Regions from separate parts of the Pelosinus sp. UFO1 genome, predicted to be linked through region 3. Evidence: riboswitches for the same ligand, from Rfam matches in the RefSeq annotation. Region 3 holds a riboswitch; each other region holds the start of a gene.

Region 1 (6,107 bases), 1.2 Mb from region 3:
AAAAAAGTTATCCTCTTGAAGAAATGGCAATGGTTGGTGATCGATTATATACTGATATAGCTACAGGATGTAATGCAGGTATGGTCTCTGTGTTAGTACTCAGTGGAGAATCCAAAATATCAGATGTTGAGCAGTCGGTCTTTAAACCTGACTATATATTTGATAACTTAGGAGGTTTAGGTCAAGCACTTTCTGCTAGTGACAAAGAAGAGGATTTGATTCATATGGGCTCCTCTAGAGAATTAATCGTCGGATAAGAAAAGCAAGTCTATCGCAAAAAAGAAGAGAGACTCTTAGAAGGGATTATAAAGGTATAAGGTAAAGGGTGTTTGCAATCAATAGGGTTGTAAACACTTTTTGTTTTTAAAGAAGATTTAAAATTACTGCAGGATTGTTTTTAGTTATGAAGAAGAAACTAAAGAGAAGATCAAATTTACGATACCTTCTTCGTTTTTAGTTTATAGGTAATGAATCGATAAAGGAGTGCTTTATATGGAATATCGTATTGAGAAAGATTCAATGGGAGAAATAAAAGTGCCAGCGGATAAATTATGGGGAGCCCAAACACAACGTAGTTTTGAAAATTTTCGTATTGGAATAGAAAAGATGCCCTATGAGTTAGTTGGTGTATTTGCCATATTAAAGAAAGCAGCTGCCTTAGTAAATGAGAAACTAGGTGTACTTGATACAAAACGCTCTCAGGCCATCGTTAAGGCTTGTGATGAGGTGTTAGCCGGAAAACTAGATGGCAACTTTCCTCTTGCCGTGTGGCAAACGGGAAGTGGCACTCAGTTTAATATGAATATAAATGAAGTATTGGCACATAGAGCGACTCAGTTGCTAGCCGAAGGAGCAGAGCCTTTAGTCGTTCATCCCAATGATCATGTGAATAAATCCCAAAGCTCTAATGATATTTTCCCTACGGCGATTCATGTTGCCGGCGTAACATTAGTGATTGATAAACTATTACCTGCAATTGCCTCTTTAAAAGAAACGTTAGATCAGAAATCAAAAGAATTCAGTGAAATCATAAAAATTGGCAGAACTCATTTAATGGATGCGACACCTCTTACTATGGGACAGGAAATAAGCGGTTGGGTGCGGATGTTAGAACGGAACGAAGAAATGCTGACCATAGGTATTAACTTTATGCGGGACTTGGCCATGGGAGGAACGGCTGTTGGGACTGGTATTAATTCCCCTATGAACTTTGGCGAACTCGTTGCTGCAGAAATTACCAAGTTAACGGGCAAGGAATTTCGTACAGCTCCTAATAAATTTCATGCGTTAACAAGTAAAGATGAGGTAGTCGTCGTTCATGGTATGATGAAGGCATTAGCTGCTGATTTAATGAAGATTGCCAATGATGTTCGTTGGCTTGCAAGTGGTCCACGGTGCGGTATTGGAGAGATTAAAATACCCGAGAATGAGCCAGGCAGCTCCATTATGCCTGCAAAAGTCAATCCAACTCAATCCGAAGCATTGACAATGATTGTTGCCCAGGTATTTGGTAATGACACCACAATTTCTTTTGCTGCTAGCCAAGGAAACTTTCAATTAAATGTATTTATGCCTGTCATTGTTTATAATTTCTTGCAGTCCATTCGGCTACTTTCGGATGGGATGAACTCTTTTAATGTTAATTGTGCGGTAGGTATACAGGCAAATACTGAGATTATTGATTTTTATTTGCACCAATCACTAATACTTATTACAGGCTTAGTACCCCTAATTGGTTATGATAAGGCAGCCCAAATTGCTAAAAGTGCGGTAAAGGAAGGCATTACATTAAAAGAATCTGCCTTAGCCACAGGGTGGGTTAGTGAAGCACAGTATGAAGAATATATGAATCCTACAATCTTGGTAAAACCAAGATAGTGTCTGTAGGGCTTAAGATGATAGACTATCTATAAAGAAGACTTGATTCAGGTGGAGTTTTAACTCCATCTGAATCTTAGTCGCACTTATCCAGGGACTTAGCCGCTCTTAACTCCCACTTATAGAAGATGGGAGTCTTAGAGCGGTTTAGTCATCGGATAATAACTTTTACAAAAAAACATAGGATTAGAGTTGACATGACAAACTAGATTAGTCTATACTTAGAAAAATGACAGATGAATAGCTAGAAGATAGAGGCGCGGTATATTAAGAATATGTATCTAGAGTAGCCAGCGATGAAAGATACAAAAAGGAATAACCGCCGAAGTGGAAGGGTTTGGCAAAGACCTTTTCGTTGGTTTTGTATTGAATAAATACAAGACTGTCATCCAATTTTGGGTGGAGTGCTATCTGCATAACTGATTATGAGATATGTTAGATTCTTATAGCGGTTTGCGGGATGGTTTCCGCAAACTGCTTTTTGTTTTACACTATAACTTACCAAATAATAAACAATTTCAGGAGGTCTATACAAAAATGGCAGAAAAAACATTACCCTTTACAAAGATTGAACTAGAAGAAATTATAAAAAAATATCCAACACCATTTCATATTTATGATGAGCAGGCCATTCGAAATAATGTTCGAAAATTATTGGCGGCTTTTTCCTGGGCGCCAGGATTTAAAGAATATTTTGCTGTAAAAGCAACACCAAATCCTCATATTTTAAAGGTGCTAAGAGAAGAAGGCGTTGGAGCTGACTGCAGTTCTCTGCCAGAACTTATTCTTTCTGAACAAGCTGGAATAACAGGAGAAGAAATTGTCTTTTCCTCCAACGATACACCAGTAGAAGATTACCAAGCGGCCAAAAAGCTGGGAGCTATTATTAATTTGGATGATATTAGCCACATTGAATATTTGGAGAAGCACGTTGGTTTACCTGACATCCTTTCCTTCCGCTACAATCCGGGTCCCTTATTGGAAGGTGGAAATGATATTATTGGGTATCCAGAGGAAGCAAAATATGGTTTAACGAGAGAACAAATTTTAGAAGCTTACAAAATTGTGCAAAGTAAAGGGGTAAAACGTTTTGCTCTGCATACCATGGTAATTTCTAATGAACTAAATTCAGATAGCTTTGTTGCAACGGCAAATATGATGTTTGATTTAGTAATTGAAGTGTATGAAAAATTAGGGATTCGGATTGAAATGATCGATTTGGGCGGTGGAATTGGTATTCCTTACCGTCCAGAACAAGAAGCTGTTGACCTAGATGTTGTCAGCCAAGGGGTGCGTAAGGCTTATGAAGAAAAAATTGTGGCGAAGGGACTACATCCTTTGAAAATTACCATGGAGTGTGGCAGAATGATAACAGGACCTTATGGTTATCTTGTATCTACTGTACTGCACAAAAAAGAGATTTATAAAAACTATGTAGGTCTTGATTCTTGCATGGCAAATTTAATGCGCCCAGCATTATATGGTTCCTATCATCATATTACGGTCGTGGGAAAAGAAAATGCTCCACTAGATCATGTATATGATGTAACAGGTTCACTTTGCGAAAATAATGATAAATTCGCTATTGACCGTAATTTACCTCGTATTGATATTGGTGACATTATTGTTATGCATGATGCGGGTGCTCATGGGCATGCAATGGGCTTTAATTACAATGGAAAATTGCGTTCCGCAGAATTATTATTAAAGGGTGACGGCCAGGTGCAGATGATTCGTCGGGCAGAAACCATTGGGGATTATTTTGCTACCTTGGATTTTGAAAAAACGGAAATAAAATTAGCAGCAGCTACTAAAAAATAATGAATAAATAATGGAACAGGCAGGTTGTAGTAGACCTGTCTGTTTTTTACGGAATCAGAAAGTATAACACTTCCTTGATTCCAAGTAAGAACGACTAAGGCTTCTGCCTGCGTCTGAGGACTTGGCCTAAGCCAAGTCTTTTCTTATTTAAAAGCAGGAAATAAGAAAAATAAAATGAAATAAGTAAAGAATATATGAACAGAATATTTGGTGAAATTTCAATACATAGAATGAAACTGAAATGTTATGGGAGGAACTTTATGGCTAAAGAATATGGGGCAGCGGAAAGGTTATTGGTAATTAACCCGGGGGCAACATCAACAAAATTTGCTGTATACGATGGAGAAAAAATAGTTTTTAAAAAGACCGTCGAGCATTCTGTAGCGGATACTAGTGGCTTCATAAAAGTAGTAGATCAGTATGAATATCGGTTGCGATTAATTTTAAAACAAGTAGCAGCAGAAGGGGTTGACATTGCCACGTTAAAAGCAGTGGTGGCGCGTGGTGGGATTTTGAAACCTCTTAAGGGCGGAACGTATTGTATTAGTCAAGATATGGTGGATGATCTCAAAGCAGCCAAATTTGGTGAACATGCTTCTAACTTGGGCGCTGTCATGGCTTATGGGCTAGCAGAAACATTGAAGATCCCTTCTTATATTGTTGATCCTGTTTCTGTAGATGAAATGGAACCAGTAGCGCGAATATCCGGTTTGCCTGATTTACCAAGGATCAGCCTATCCCATGCATTAAACACGAAAGCTGTTGCGCGTAAGGTGGCAAACCAACTAGGTAAAAACTATGAGGATATGAATCTAATTGTTGCTCATTTAGGAACAGGTGTTTCTGTAACACCGCATAAAAAGGGTAGAATGATTGATGTAAATAATGCAAAAGAAGAAGGGCCTTTTTCTCCAGATCGTTGTGGTGGACTGCCGGTAGGTCAATTTTTAAAGTTGGCTTTGTCAGATAAGTATACCTCGGCGGAGCTGCGAGAAAAATTAAGCAATAAAGGCGGAATCTATGCCTATCTTGGTACAACGGATATTCGAGAAGCATTTGCGATGGCAGATGGAGGTAATGTAGAAGCTAAGCTAGTATTAGATGCCTTTTGTTATCAAGTAGCCAAAGAAATTGGTGCTATGGCTACAGTGCTAGCAGGCAATGTAGAACATATCATTTTAACAGGGGGTATTGCTCATTCAGAACGTATTACTGATGAAATAAAGAATAGAGTTATGTTTATTGCTCCTGTGACCGTTGTACCAGGGGAAGAAGAACTAGAAGCATTAGCTTTTGGTGCCCTTAGAGTACTAAGAGGCCAGGAACCGGCACAGAATTATTGTTAGGTAGGAGGTGATTATTTGTACTGCTCTTATGACGAAATAGTAGCGGAAATTAAAAATCGCGGTCAGGTAATGATTAGCGTAGCCGTGGCCCAGGATAAAGAGGTATTGTCTGCGATTAAAATGGTGCAAGAAGTTGGTATTGCTCAGGCTATCTTAGTAGGCGATGCTGCTTTAATTACCCCTATGCTTGCAGAAGTTGGGCTATCTAATGAAACCAAAATCATTCATGAAGCAGATATAACGAAAGCTGCACAAAAGGCAGTTTCCATAGTGAAACGCGGTCAAGCCCAGGTATTGATGAAAGGTTTAATTAATAGTAGTGATTTCTTGCGAGCTGTGCTTCATAAAGAAGAAGGTTTGCGAACAGGTAGACTACTTAGCCACCTCGGAGCATTTGAAATTCCAGGTCAAAAGAAACTTTTGTTTATTACGGATGGTGGGATGAATATTGCTCCTACCGTAGAAGAAAAAAAAGAAATCCTCCTTAACTCTATGTTGGCTTTGCAGGCGATGGGCATTAAAGAACCTCATGTAGCAGTATTAACTGCCAATGAAGTGGTAAATGGAAAAATGCCTGCCACGGTGGATGCACAAACCCTAACCCAAATGAGTGCAGCTGGCCAGTTCCCTTTAGGGATTATCGAAGGTCCGATTGCTCTTGATGTAGCAGTAAGTCAAGATGCGGCAAAACATAAAGGTATTACCAGCAAAGTGTCAGGAAATGTGGATTTAATTTTAGTACCGAATATCGAAACGGGGAATGCTCTGGGGAAATCTCTGATTTATTTTGCGAATAGCAAAATGGCAGGGATTGTATTAGGGGCAACCCATCCGATTGTTATGACTTCACGGTCTGAAACACCGGAAGGGAAAATGAATTCTATTGCCCTAGCATGTTTAGTAAATAGTAATATTTCATAAATACAAGAATAGATGTGTAATAAAGATGACAAGTGTATATCTTAGCCAAAGAGTACATAGCTACATTTCGTTAATGCAGCTGTATGGAATTTGAAAGGAGTTGATTTGATGTCAAAAGTTGTTGTATTACGGGAGTACTGT
Region 2 (6,107 bases), 560 kb from region 3:
TCGCCAAAAAGTTTGAAAGCCCTTTCCTAAAAGAAGAGGTAAATGTTGTAAGGGAAGTACTAGAAGGAATTCAAATTTGTAGAAAAAAAGAAACAGAAAAAAATCCTCAGGAGAATTTTTTTCTGTTTGTGTTACCTTAGCTGGTTACATGGAATTTTCATTGTATTTCCATAGGAATAAAGATAAGACTCTGTTGGAAGTCGATTATTATCAAAAATGATCGTCCCTCGGTGTAGAAATTCTTTATTTGCGATATAGCGAAGGTCGTAAATATTTACACAGCTGGAATGAAGGCTTTGTTCCTCTTCAAAATAAATAAAGGGGGTAAAGGTAGTGAAAAAATCACCAAGTATCGTTTTTTGGGCTTGCAAGGTAAAGGGAGAAACAGCTTTTTGTTTTGTTAAGTTGGCATTGGTTTCTAATACGGGATAAATAGCTCCTAGTTGTCCAACTGTATAAGATTGTTTTGTTTCTAAGACAAAATCCCAAAATAATATACGCTGTAAGGAAGGCATAATTGAGACTTGTACAATATCTTCATGGGAAAATATCTCATGTATTTGCCTTCTTGCCTTTTTGCGGAGGAGTATGCGAAGGCTAATATATGCCACAATCGTAAAAAAAGTAAGACAAGATAAGATAAACATAGTAATGGGTAAAGTATAGATACTCGTCATGAGCAATAGGAGTATAGGGTCAAATACATTTAAAAGTTGTAAGCTTTTGCGTTCCTTACGAAAAGGCCATAAAATTGCCACTCCATGGGTATTAAAATAATCAATGATACTGTGTGACAGACAACCAGCAAAGGCCCAGCCAAATAAGGAAAAAAGATTGGTTTCCGGCATAAAAGCATAAAGACTTAAGCTAATCATAGCTGCCCACATGCATAAACCAGGGATGGAATGAGAAAAAGAGCGGTGCTGTCTAAGGTAAGAAAAATTTCCTTTGACTTGAGCGATAATATCAAAATCAGGTGCTTGCGCGCCAATAACCGTCGCAAGATAAATAGGATCATGTAAGGATAGAGGATGTCCAGATAAACCAGCAACAGCCATGCCAATTAGTGCATGGGATAAGGAATCCATAATGATGCCTCCTACCTATTTAATTTACATAATATTATAACATAAATAGGGGGCTGTGTTTCATAGTAAGTTTTGCCTGTAAATAAAAAAATGGTGACCTCATTTAAGAGGCCACCATTTTTTATATTTACAGGCTTTGGGCTTTCGATCCTGTGATTTTTTTATCTAAAAATATTACATAATATAAATAGATAGCAAGCAGTACAGGAATACCAGTGTAAAGAACAATACGTTGTGATTCATCGAAATATAGACTGAAAATAACACCAATGTTTAATACCAAAGCAAGTACAGGTACAAGTGGGTAGAATGGTGTACGAAATTTGAGTTGTTCCAATTTACCACCTAGGCGAGCAAATTCTCTACGGAAGTTTATCTGGCACCAAGCAATAATAACCCAAATTAGACAACCTGTAAGCCCTGTACTAGACATAAGCCACAAATATACGGTATCGGCAGCATACTCACTGGTAAGTAAAGACATGCAAGCTAATACTAGAGTCAAATAAACACCATTGATAGGAACACCACGAGAGTTTAGCTTGCCTAGAAAATTAGGTGCTAATCCTTCCTTGGACATAGACCAGAGGAGACGAGAGCAGGCATATAAAGCGGAATTACCTGCAGATAAGGCGGAGGTCATAACAACAAAACTCATAATATCTTTTGCTAAAGGGAATCCTAACATACCGAATACATGGGCAAAAGGACTTTCTAAGACACTTGCTTCTTGCCAAGGAATAATACCTGCGAGTACAACCATGGCTAACACATAAAATATAATAATGCGGAAAGTAATCCCTTTAATAACGCGAGGAACATTTTTACTTGGGTCTTCGCATTCACCTGCAGCAATCCCTACAAGCTCAGCACCTTGGAAAGAGTACACTACAGCGATCATAGTTAAAAATACTGCTTCAAAGCCATTCGGAAAAAGACCAGAGCCAGTATTAAAATTGGAGAGCCCGACAATAGGGAGAGAATGACTAGAAAAACCAAACAACAGACCTGCACCAGCGACAATAAAAGCTAAAATTGCAGTTACTTTGATACCAGCAAACCAGAATTCTGCTTCACCATAGGCCTTTACCGAGATGATGTTTAATAAGGCTAACATCACAGCAAAGATTCCACACCACATCCAGATCGCCAATTGTGGAAACCAATTATTCATAATAATACCTGCAGCGGTAAAGTCAGCAGCAATACAAATTGCCCAGTTTATCCAGTATAACCAGCCAGTGGTGAAACCAGCTCCAGGGGATATGAAACGAGAGGCATAACTTTGAAACGAGCCAGAAACAGGCATGGCTGCCGTTAGTTCACCTAAGCATAAGAGAACCATATACATGATAAAACCGCCTGTTAGGTAGGCAAGAACAGCACCAAGAGGACCTGCTTGACTAAGGGTTTGACCTGATCCTAGAAAGAGTCCAGTACCAATGGTACCACCGATAGAAATCATCATAAGGTGGCGTGATTTCATGTCACGCTTGAGGCCTACTTTTTCTGGACATAATTCTTTCAGATTTACAGTAGGAATTGACATAATTTACCTCCTAATTTACAAAATAAAATGGTTGTGAGCTATCTCACAACCAAAAAATTTATACAAAGATAAATTACCGCTTGTGTGAGATAGCACTCCACCCAAAAGAAGCTTTTGGTGACAGTCTTGCATTTATTCAATACAAGCCCAACAAAAAAAGTAGGAATTTTTTTGTTTCGGCAACTATTCCTTTCAGTATAGTTCATTGCTTCCGGCTCACTATACTTACTCATAACACTTGCACCTCTATAATCACAACCTATTCAATTCTTTGCTTATTTTATTAAAACTATGATTACTTGTCAATCAATAATTAAAATATATTTTTTGAAATTTTAAAAAATATAGGATTATGCAAAGTGTCTGAAGAAATAGGATACGCAAGAATATTTTTGGAGGTTTCCAAGTGGAAAATGAACATAGACGATTAGATGCGAAATTTGCGCAGTCTTTAGTAGATACTGTAGCTGTTGAATTAAATAAGAATGTAAATATACTTGATGAACATGGAGTAATTATTGCGTCTTTTAGTAGAGAACGTATTGGACAAATTCATGAAGCCGGGGCAAAGATGCTGCAGAATGGGGTTGTGAAGGAGTTTTATGTTAGTGAAGAAGATGAAATAGATATGCCTGGTACCCGCAATGGCTTTAATGTTCCTATAATGTTTGAGGAGCAATGTATTGGCTTAATTGGCGTAACTGGTGATCAAAAAACTGCGGAGCCTTATGCGAGGTTAGCTGCACGTTTCGTAGAAGCCAATCTTCAATCAAATGCCAGGCAGGAAAGGTTAGTAGGGGCATTAACAGAAAAAGAAGAACTTCAGTCTATATTTTTAAATAAAATAATTACAATACAAGAAGATGAACGTAAAAGAATATCACGGGAGCTCCACGATGAAACAAGCCAGTCCTTAACTTCCATCATTGTTGGTCTACGTGTCCTCGCAGAGCAAGTGCAAAGTAGCGAGGAGCAAGAAAAGATACTAGAAATGCGTGACCTTGCGGTTACGACCTTAGAAGCGGTGCATCATATGGCAGTTGAATTACGCCCTGTATTATTAGATGACTTAGGGTTAGTAGCTGCTGCTAAAAAATATATAGAAAACTATACTAAGCAATATGGAATTTCTATGTATGTTGATTTTAATAACTTATCAAGAGAACGATTTTCTCCTGAAGTAGAAATCACATTATATCGTATTTTACAGGAAGCATTAACGAATATAGTCAAACATGGAAAAGCAAAACAGGTTTGGGTATCCTTAAATAAAAAACAGGATAAACTTATTTTGTTGGTTGATGATGACGGTGTAGGTTTTGATACAGAAATCGTTAGAAATTCCCATAGCCATACTTGTTTGGGTATTTATGGAATGAGAGAACGTGTTGCTTTGGTGGAAGGAAAATTTGTTATTAAATCAGCACTAGGTCAAGGCACTAAAATTTTTGTGGAAATTCCATTAAAGGGTAAAAATTGTGAAAAAAGTATTGTTTAATACGCCAAAACTTGTATATTGAAGCAATTTGAAGTACAATAGAAAGTAATGGGTTTTGAGCGGGTATTTTCATTTATGAACATTTGGATGAAACCAATCGAAAGCGGGAACGGTTGGTTTACGGAACGTCTATTGGTGAAAAAAACTTAAATGTACAAACTCAAATATTGGAGGTATTTTTCTTGGAAAAACAAAATAAATTAGCCATTATTCCACTTGGTGGGTTAGGCGAAATCGGCAAGAATATGACAGTAATTCGCTACGAAGATGATATTATCATTCTTGATTCTGGTTTAGCATTTCCAGAAGATGATATGTTAGGGATTGACTTAGTTATACCTGATATCTCCTATCTTCTTGAAAATCAGGATAAGATAAGGGCGGTTGTTATCACTCATGGCCACGAAGACCACATTGGTTCTTTATCCTATCTATTAAAGCAAATTGATGTACCCGTCTATGGTACGCGTCTTGCATTAGGGTTAGCCGAGTGCCGATTAAAAGAAAATGGCGTGGCAAACTACAAGTTGGTTCCAGTGAACCCAGGCGATCAAATATCATTTGGTACCATTCAAGTAGGGTTCATTCGCGTATGTCACTCCATTCCTGATGCCGTAGGAATGTATTTTAAGACTCCGGTTGGGACAATTGTCCATACGGGTGATTTTAAAATTGATTATACACCAGTTGACGGTAAAGCAATGGATATTCATAAATTCGCCGAATTAGGTGACGAAGGTGTACTCGTCTTGATGTCTGACAGCACGAATGCGGAACGACCGGGTTTTACGAAATCAGAACGACAGGTCGGCATTGCTTTGGATGAAGCATTTCACAATGCGAAGGGGCGAATTCTTTTAGCTACCTTTGCATCCAACGTATTACGTGTACAGCAGGCGATTACGTCTGCTTGTAAATATGGCCGTAAGGTGGCAATTATCGGACGCAGTATGATTAACGTTGTAAATATTGCTACAGAACTTGGGTACTTAACGGTTCCCGAAGGTGTCATAATTGACATTGATGAGATTAAAAACTATCCAGGAAACCAAATATTGATTTTATCGACTGGTAGCCAAGGGGAACCTATGTCTGCCTTAACGAGAATGGCAATGAACGATCATCGAAAAATTGAGATTAGTCCTAGTGATACTGTTATTATTTCTGCGACACCGATTCCAGGTAATGAGAAATCCGTGTCAAAGACGATTGACGCCTTATTACGATTAGGAGCAGAAGTGATACATGAACGTTCTGCTGGTATTCACGTTTCAGGGCATGCCAGCCAGGAAGAATTAAAATTAATGTTAACCTTAGTTCGTCCTCAATACTTTATTCCCGTGCATGGCGAGTATCGGATGTTAATAAGCCATGGAAAGATAGCTCAAGAATTGGGCGTTGCCAAGGAAAATATTTTTATAGGTAGTAACGGACAGGTCTTTGAGTTTTCCAAAGAAGCTGGTGTTGTTAGTGGGAAGTTATCAGGGAAAGTCACGTCAGGTAAGGTTTTTGTTGATGGTTTAGGAGTAGGTGACGTAGGAAATATTGTTATGCGTGATCGTAGCAAATTATCTCAAGATGGAGTTCTCATTGTAGTTATCACTATAGATAAGGCCAGTGGCTCAGTTGTAGCGGGTCCCGATTTAGTTTCCCGTGGTTTTGTCTATGTTAGAGAATCAGGACACTTAATGGTTGAAGCTAAACAAAAAGTAAAGCAGGTCCTTGCTAATTGTGAGGCCAATAAAGTGACTGAATGGGCTGCAATCAAAGGTAGTGTTCGAGATGCCTTAAGTAAATTTGTTTATGAGAAGACTCGCCGTAGTCCAATGATTTTACCTATTATTATGGAGGTTTAATAACCCTGAGATTATATAATTAGATTACGTTTTATCTAAAAGTAAGAGAAGAGGTTTGCCTTTAGGCAGGCTTCTTTTCTTTTTAGAGTATAGTATTTTAAATAGTATCTTTTCGT
Region 3 (6,107 bases):
GTATTTGATCACCAACAACCCAAAGATTTAGACCATGTGGAACGGAATTATCTTTTCTAATTCGACCTACAAAAACTTCATTTTGATTGGAAGTAAATAAAGGCATTGGGTATACCATGTCTGCCGGATTATCTTGCAAAATAACTCCTGGGAAATTTGCTAAGAGTTCTTTAGCCTGATCGACTGAGATTGTTTCTTCAAACTCAACGTTAATTGACTCTGAATGGCTACGATAAATAGGCACCCTTACAGTAGTTGCTGTAATACCTATCTTATAATCATTAAATATTTTATGCGTTTCATGAACCATCTTCATTTCTTCTTTTGTATAATTATCTTCTACAAATACATCAATATGTGGAATGATATTAAAAGCAATTTGATAATGCTTAGGTAAGCTAGCACTAGGAAGAATATTAGCTTCTACAGGGCGATTTTCAACAACAGCTTGCACTTGATTTGACAACTCATCAATTGCTTCTTTACCTGCTCCAGATACTGCTTGATAAGTGGAAACGACAATTCTTTTAATTTTTGCTTGATCATAAAGGGGTTTTAGGGCCATGGCCATAATAATGGTAGAACAATTAGGATTTGCAATAATCCCTTTATGCTGTTGTATAGCTTCTGGATTAACTTCTGGCACAACCAATGGCACAGTAGGATCCATCCGAAAAGCACTAGAATTATCAATCACTACTGCTCCACATTTTACTGCGGCAGGGGCAAATTTTGTACTAGCAGAACCACCGGCAAATAAGGCAATATCAATATTTTTAAAAGAGTCATCAGTAGCTTCTTCTACGATATAATCTTTTCCCATGAAAGGAATGATTTTTCCAGCGGAACGTTTTGATGCAAGTAATTTTAGATTATCAAAAGGAAAATTACGTTCTTCAATTAAATCTAGGAACTCTTGCCCTACTGCTCCAGTAGCTCCAAGTATTGCTACATTATATTTCTTCATACATATCGCTCCCCATTATTTTTTCTCGTAATATTATATATTCTTATTATATTCATTTTATTTACTATAGTTATTGCTTATGATGCCTGATTTAATGCAAAAGATGCTATGCTGTAAGTTTATGATTATACTATTTATTAAGCTTGCCAATAAACTTATTTTAAAATCTCTTCAAGTCCCAAAACCAAACCATTTGCTGTTAGTACATATTTACAAGCCAATACAACTCCTGGCATAAATGACTCACGGGATATGGAGTCATGACGAATCGTTAGTGTTTGACCAAGTCCACCAAAAATAACTTCTTGATGCGCTACATATCCAGGTAAACGCACACTATGCATTCTAATACCAGAAAAGTCTCCTCCTCTTGCACCAGGTAGCTTCTCGACTTCGTCTGGGTGTCCTTGTTGTAAATAACCACGTTTTTTCGCAATTAATTCTGCTGTTTGCAAAGCAGTTCCAGAGGGTGCATCGAGCTTTTGATCGTGATGCAATTCAATGATTTCCACATGTGGAAAAAATTTAGCGGCATCTTGTGCCAATTTCATCATTAGAATAGCACCAATGGCAAAATTAGGGGCAATTAATGCATTCACTTTGGTTTTTTCACATAATTGACTAATTTCTTCCAGGTTTTCTTCGGATAATCCAGTAGTTCCGACAACAGGGCAAACACCATTAGCAATTGCCATACGAATATTATTTAATACTACTTCTGGTCTTGTAAAGTCAACCATTACTTGTGGCTGTGTTTCATTAATTACAGTTTGCAGATTATTACCAACAATAATACCTGTTTTTTCTACGCCGATTAAATCACCAATATCAATAAAATCCGATTTTGTATCTACAGCTCCTACGATACTTAATTGCGTATCGTTATGTATGGCTTTTAGTACCTCACGCCCCATTTTACCGTAAGCTCCACACACTATTACTCTAATCATATTGCGCACCTCCTAATAGTAGCAATGTATTCATTGATTGTTATGAATGTTAATGTTGAGGTAAAAATAATAGCCGATGAGTATAATCTCATCGGCTGTCAATCGTACATTCAACAGTTATAAGGATAATGGGAAAACAAGCGTTTCCCCACGCCTTAGATAAGATAGCACTCCACTAAAAGGTTACTTTTAGTGACAGTCTTACACCTATTTGATGAAAGACCAGCACTGAAGACTTGGCATCTTCCGCACTTCGGCAAGCAACCCTTTTCTTTCAGATCATAGAGACCAATCTCCTTGAAAGTACTTTTGTTGTCTGCACCTCTATTCCATCCTGCGTAGGATGAAGTGTATTTAATTACATACATTGTATAATAGTGATTATAGTAGTGTCAATGCTTTTAAATAAAAAAGTAAAGTTTTAACAATCATTATATTGTAAGTCATATTTATTTACTGTGATTTTCTACATCTTTAGCGCCATTTTGTCGCAGTATTTGGGCTGCTGAGGTTACCTTAGTTGTATCTGTGCGAATAATAGCAAGAATGCTACCCTGAGCAACCTCTTGTTCATATCGTTGACTCGCTTCAGCAGGAATTCCCCAGTCAATTAGCCCACCAGCGATGCCGCCTGCAATTGCTCCGCCTACTGCAGCCGTAATAGGGCCAACAGCAAGAATAGGCCCGATACCGGGAAGCAGTAAAGCTCCAGCACCCATGAGTAAGCCACCAATTCCACCTAACGTACCACCAGTCAATGTTCCATCAACAATGTCATCATCATAAGTTTCATCTTGTGTTGTATTAGCATTTTGTTGTTTTTTTGATACAATGTTAATTTCTTCTGATGTAAAGCCTTGTTGGCGTAAAGTATTCACTGCATTTTCAGCTCTACCCCTTGATTCAAATACTCCGATAATGGTTTGGTTTTGCTTTTTGTTCTGTTGATGGTTTTGTTTTTGGTTTGAATTTTGTGTATTTGTCATATTGGTTGTATTCATGTTTCCTACTGGCGCCTGTTGCATTGTATTAGCAGTAGTGTTTGTTGCAGCATAACTATTTACCACTGTGTCTGAACTTGCTTGGTTTGGTAATTGATTGCAATTCTGTTTTTCCATGTGTAAACCTCCTAACATTAAATGCATTCCATGCAATTTAATGTTAGTTTATCCAGAGTACTTATTAATATGTATTTTCTTGACGCTCCCGATTTAAATTGCTATATCGATCATAAGCATTATTTATATCTACAATAATTACTTCATCTCCAATACGCTTTATTGCCTGCCATGGAATTGTCGCAGTTTTACTATCGCTGAAAAAGTTAAATAGTCCATTTCGTTTTGGTAGCAAGATAGTATGTATTCTGCCTGATTTATAATCAAAATTTAATTCACATTCATCAATTATCCCTAGACGGGCTCCATCACCTAAATTGATAACTTCTTTACCTGATAACTCACTCAAGCGCATTTTCTTCACCCCTTACTATTCTTATAAAATAATTTCACAAAGAACGGTTGAACAATGGATAAAGCAATCGATAGAAAAGCTATTGGATCTATGTAGAAACCAAAAATCAATACTTTCTCTGGTACATCTAACTTTAGAAAAGATATAAGCATAACTAATGATAAATAGATACCACCAGAAACTGCGATTAATTCCTGCAGAGCCAATGATATTGGCGAAATTTTAATTTCATTACTAGCATTTATTTGGCGGTAATACTTCATGCGTTCTAATACTGAAACTAGTAAGCCCCCAGTAAACAAAACAAGGAAAATTAACCAGGAATACATGATAGACCCTCCATATACCTTCTATCTTAAGAATATGATGAAAAAAACAATATTATGTTAAAAATAGCTTAGTGAAAGTTATGTATACTTCCACTAAGCTACTATAAAATCACTAATTACCTGTACTGCCTAGGCCGCCTTTTCTGATTGAGAATATATCATGGTCATCTATGTCGGTTAATAAATATTTATAGAAAATTCCTTGTGCAATTCGAGCACCTTTATTAATCACTATTTCTTGTAAATTGTGATTATAAATAGCAATAAAAATGTGTCCTTCATTTTCACTATTGTTGTAGTAGTCAGCATCAATAATCCCTTGGCTATTTATTAAACTTAATTTGTTTTTTATTGATAGACCAGAACGAATGTGTATGCCAAGGTATTCATCGGGCTGCATATAAGCTTTAATACCTGTAGGTACTAGACTAAGGGAGTTTGGATGTACTATTATATCTTCGGCGGCGGCTATATCATAGCCTGCGCTATATTGTGTTTTTCGAGTAGGAATAATAATATCTTTATCTTTATAAGTAGAAATCAATTCAAAACCTCTTAACCTCATCATATATCTCCTCACTTATCGGTCCTAATGCTGTAAAACATAGAGTATTTGGATTAAACATTTGTTGTGTTATAGAGTGCACTTTCTCTAAAGAAACTTTATCAATGTTAGTAACTACCTCATCCAGAGTAATATACTTTCCTAATGTAAGTTCCATCTTCCCAAGCCGCGACATACGGCTACTTGAGCTTTCAAGTGCTAATAATAAATTACCTTTTAATTGTTCTTTCGTTTTGGTAAGCTCTCTAGCTGTAATGCCTTTATTCTTTAATTCAAAAATAGTTTGTCTCACTAATTCTACTACCTGGCATGCATTACTAGGACGTGTTCCAGCATAAATGGTAAATAGACCAGCATCGCTATAATTCGTCTGGTAAGAATAGATGGAGTAAGCAAGTCCCTTTTCTTCTCGAATCGTCTGAAATAATCGTGAACTGATACCTCCACCCAAAATATTATTTATTATGTGAAAGGTATAGATATCTGGTGATAACTGGGATACACTGCTAGTTCCTAAACAAAGATGTACTTGCTCGATCGCTTTGGATTGTATTGTCTGATTGGGTTTTAATTCTGGGACAGTTGGGTTACCTTGTTTTTTATTGCCTGCCATTTTTCCAAAGTAGTAGTTTGTTAACTCTACTAGCCTTTCGTGGGTCAAATTACCGGCGGCGGCAATAACAATATTATCAGGGGTATAGAAATTTTGGTAATATTCAAGAAGAAGTGGCTTGTTAAAATTTTCAATAGAAGGTACAGTGCCGATAATATTACGCCCAAGGGCATGCCCTGCCCAGATATTATTATGGTGAAGATCATGTACTAACTCATCGGGAGTATCTTCATACATATGGACTTCTTCTAAAACTACTTCTCTTTCACGGTTAATATCTTCCTGCTCAAATTTAGATGATAAAAGCATATCGCTAAGAACATCCAGTGCAAGTTCTAGATGAGTATCGAGAACTTTTATATAATAGCAAGTATGTTCTTTATCGGTGAAAGCATTGATTTGTCCTCCAACTTCGTCCACCATTTCAGCAATGTCCTTTGCGGAACGGTTTTCAGTACCTTTGAAGATCATGTGCTCAATAAAATGAGAAATGCCATGATTATGTTGTTGCTCAGATCGAGAGCCAGTTCCTATCCATATTCCTAAAGTAACTGATTTTACATAAGGAATGGCTTCAGAGACAACACGAATATTATTTGGCAATGTTGATTTACGATACATATACTACTCCTTTTGTTCTATATCTAATCATATAAACTAATTTCTATTGGTATCTGATAAATCCTTCTTGTTTACTAGGTAAGAACGGGAATAAAGATTTTATCGTATTATTTATAAAAAAAACAGAGATATAATATCTCTGTTTTTTACATAGTAAGCATTTGCTACAAATTTATTAATTCTTAAAAAATGCTACTGTACCATTAAAGATACCTTGTGCAATTTTACTACGATAGGAATCACTATTCAGTTGAGCCGCCTCTTCTTGATTTGAAACAAAACCCATTTCAACTAATGTACTTGGCATAGAAGTGTTGCGTAGCACATGGAAAGTAGCTGAGGAGGTTCCTTTATCAATTGCACCAGTTTCTTTGACAAGAGCTTTTTCTATTTCTGATGCTAGTGTAGAAGATTTTCCTGCAGGATAGAAAGCCATAGCTCCTTTAATATTACTATCGGGATTTTCATTAGAATGTATACTAATGAAAATATCAGCATGGTTATCTTCAGCCATCGTAACTCTAGCTGCCAACTCTTCCCCTAAAGAACTTCCTTCAGGGGCAACGGTTCGATCTTTATCTCGAGTCAT

The links. Region 3 has a riboswitch for lysine ahead of dapB (4-hydroxy-tetrahydrodipicolinate reductase). Riboswitches for the same ligand answer to the same signal wherever they lie in the genome.
Region 1: another riboswitch for lysine. It lies ahead of UFO1_RS05010 (diaminopimelate decarboxylase); the one in region 3 lies ahead of dapB (4-hydroxy-tetrahydrodipicolinate reductase).
Region 2: another riboswitch for lysine. It lies ahead of UFO1_RS13850 (amino acid permease); the one in region 3 lies ahead of dapB (4-hydroxy-tetrahydrodipicolinate reductase).

The regions. Positions count from the first base shown of each region.
Region 1 covers NZ_CP008852.1:1,126,681-1,132,787, forward strand. The annotation lists gene UFO1_RS05000 (HAD-IIA family hydrolase) at 1-257, shown strand, start outside; gene fumC (class II fumarate hydratase) at 493-1,878, shown strand; lysine riboswitch at 2,123-2,296, shown strand; gene UFO1_RS05010 (diaminopimelate decarboxylase) at 2,416-3,699, shown strand; gene buk (butyrate kinase) at 3,960-5,045, shown strand; gene UFO1_RS05020 (bifunctional enoyl-CoA hydratase/phosphate acetyltransferase) at 5,061-5,966, shown strand; gene UFO1_RS05025 (ferredoxin family protein) at 6,075-6,107, shown strand, end outside.
Region 2 covers NZ_CP008852.1:2,908,318-2,914,424, reverse strand. The annotation lists gene UFO1_RS13855 (metal-dependent hydrolase) at 132-1,088, opposite strand; gene UFO1_RS13850 (amino acid permease) at 1,216-2,637, opposite strand; lysine riboswitch at 2,720-2,894, opposite strand; gene UFO1_RS13845 (sugar diacid recognition domain-containing protein) at 3,044-4,135, shown strand; gene UFO1_RS13840 (ribonuclease J) at 4,318-5,991, shown strand.
Region 3 covers NZ_CP008852.1:2,350,404-2,356,510, forward strand. The annotation lists gene UFO1_RS10975 (aspartate-semialdehyde dehydrogenase) at 1-967, opposite strand, end outside; gene dapB (4-hydroxy-tetrahydrodipicolinate reductase) at 1,123-1,917, opposite strand; lysine riboswitch at 2,075-2,252, opposite strand; gene UFO1_RS10985 (general stress protein) at 2,367-3,035, opposite strand; gene UFO1_RS10990 (YlmC/YmxH family sporulation protein) at 3,100-3,390, opposite strand; gene UFO1_RS10995 (hypothetical protein) at 3,396-3,719, opposite strand; gene UFO1_RS11000 (deoxyuridine 5'-triphosphate nucleotidohydrolase) at 3,832-4,284, opposite strand; gene UFO1_RS11005 (pitrilysin family protein) at 4,265-5,518, opposite strand; gene UFO1_RS11010 (N-acetylmuramoyl-L-alanine amidase) at 5,694-6,107, opposite strand, start outside.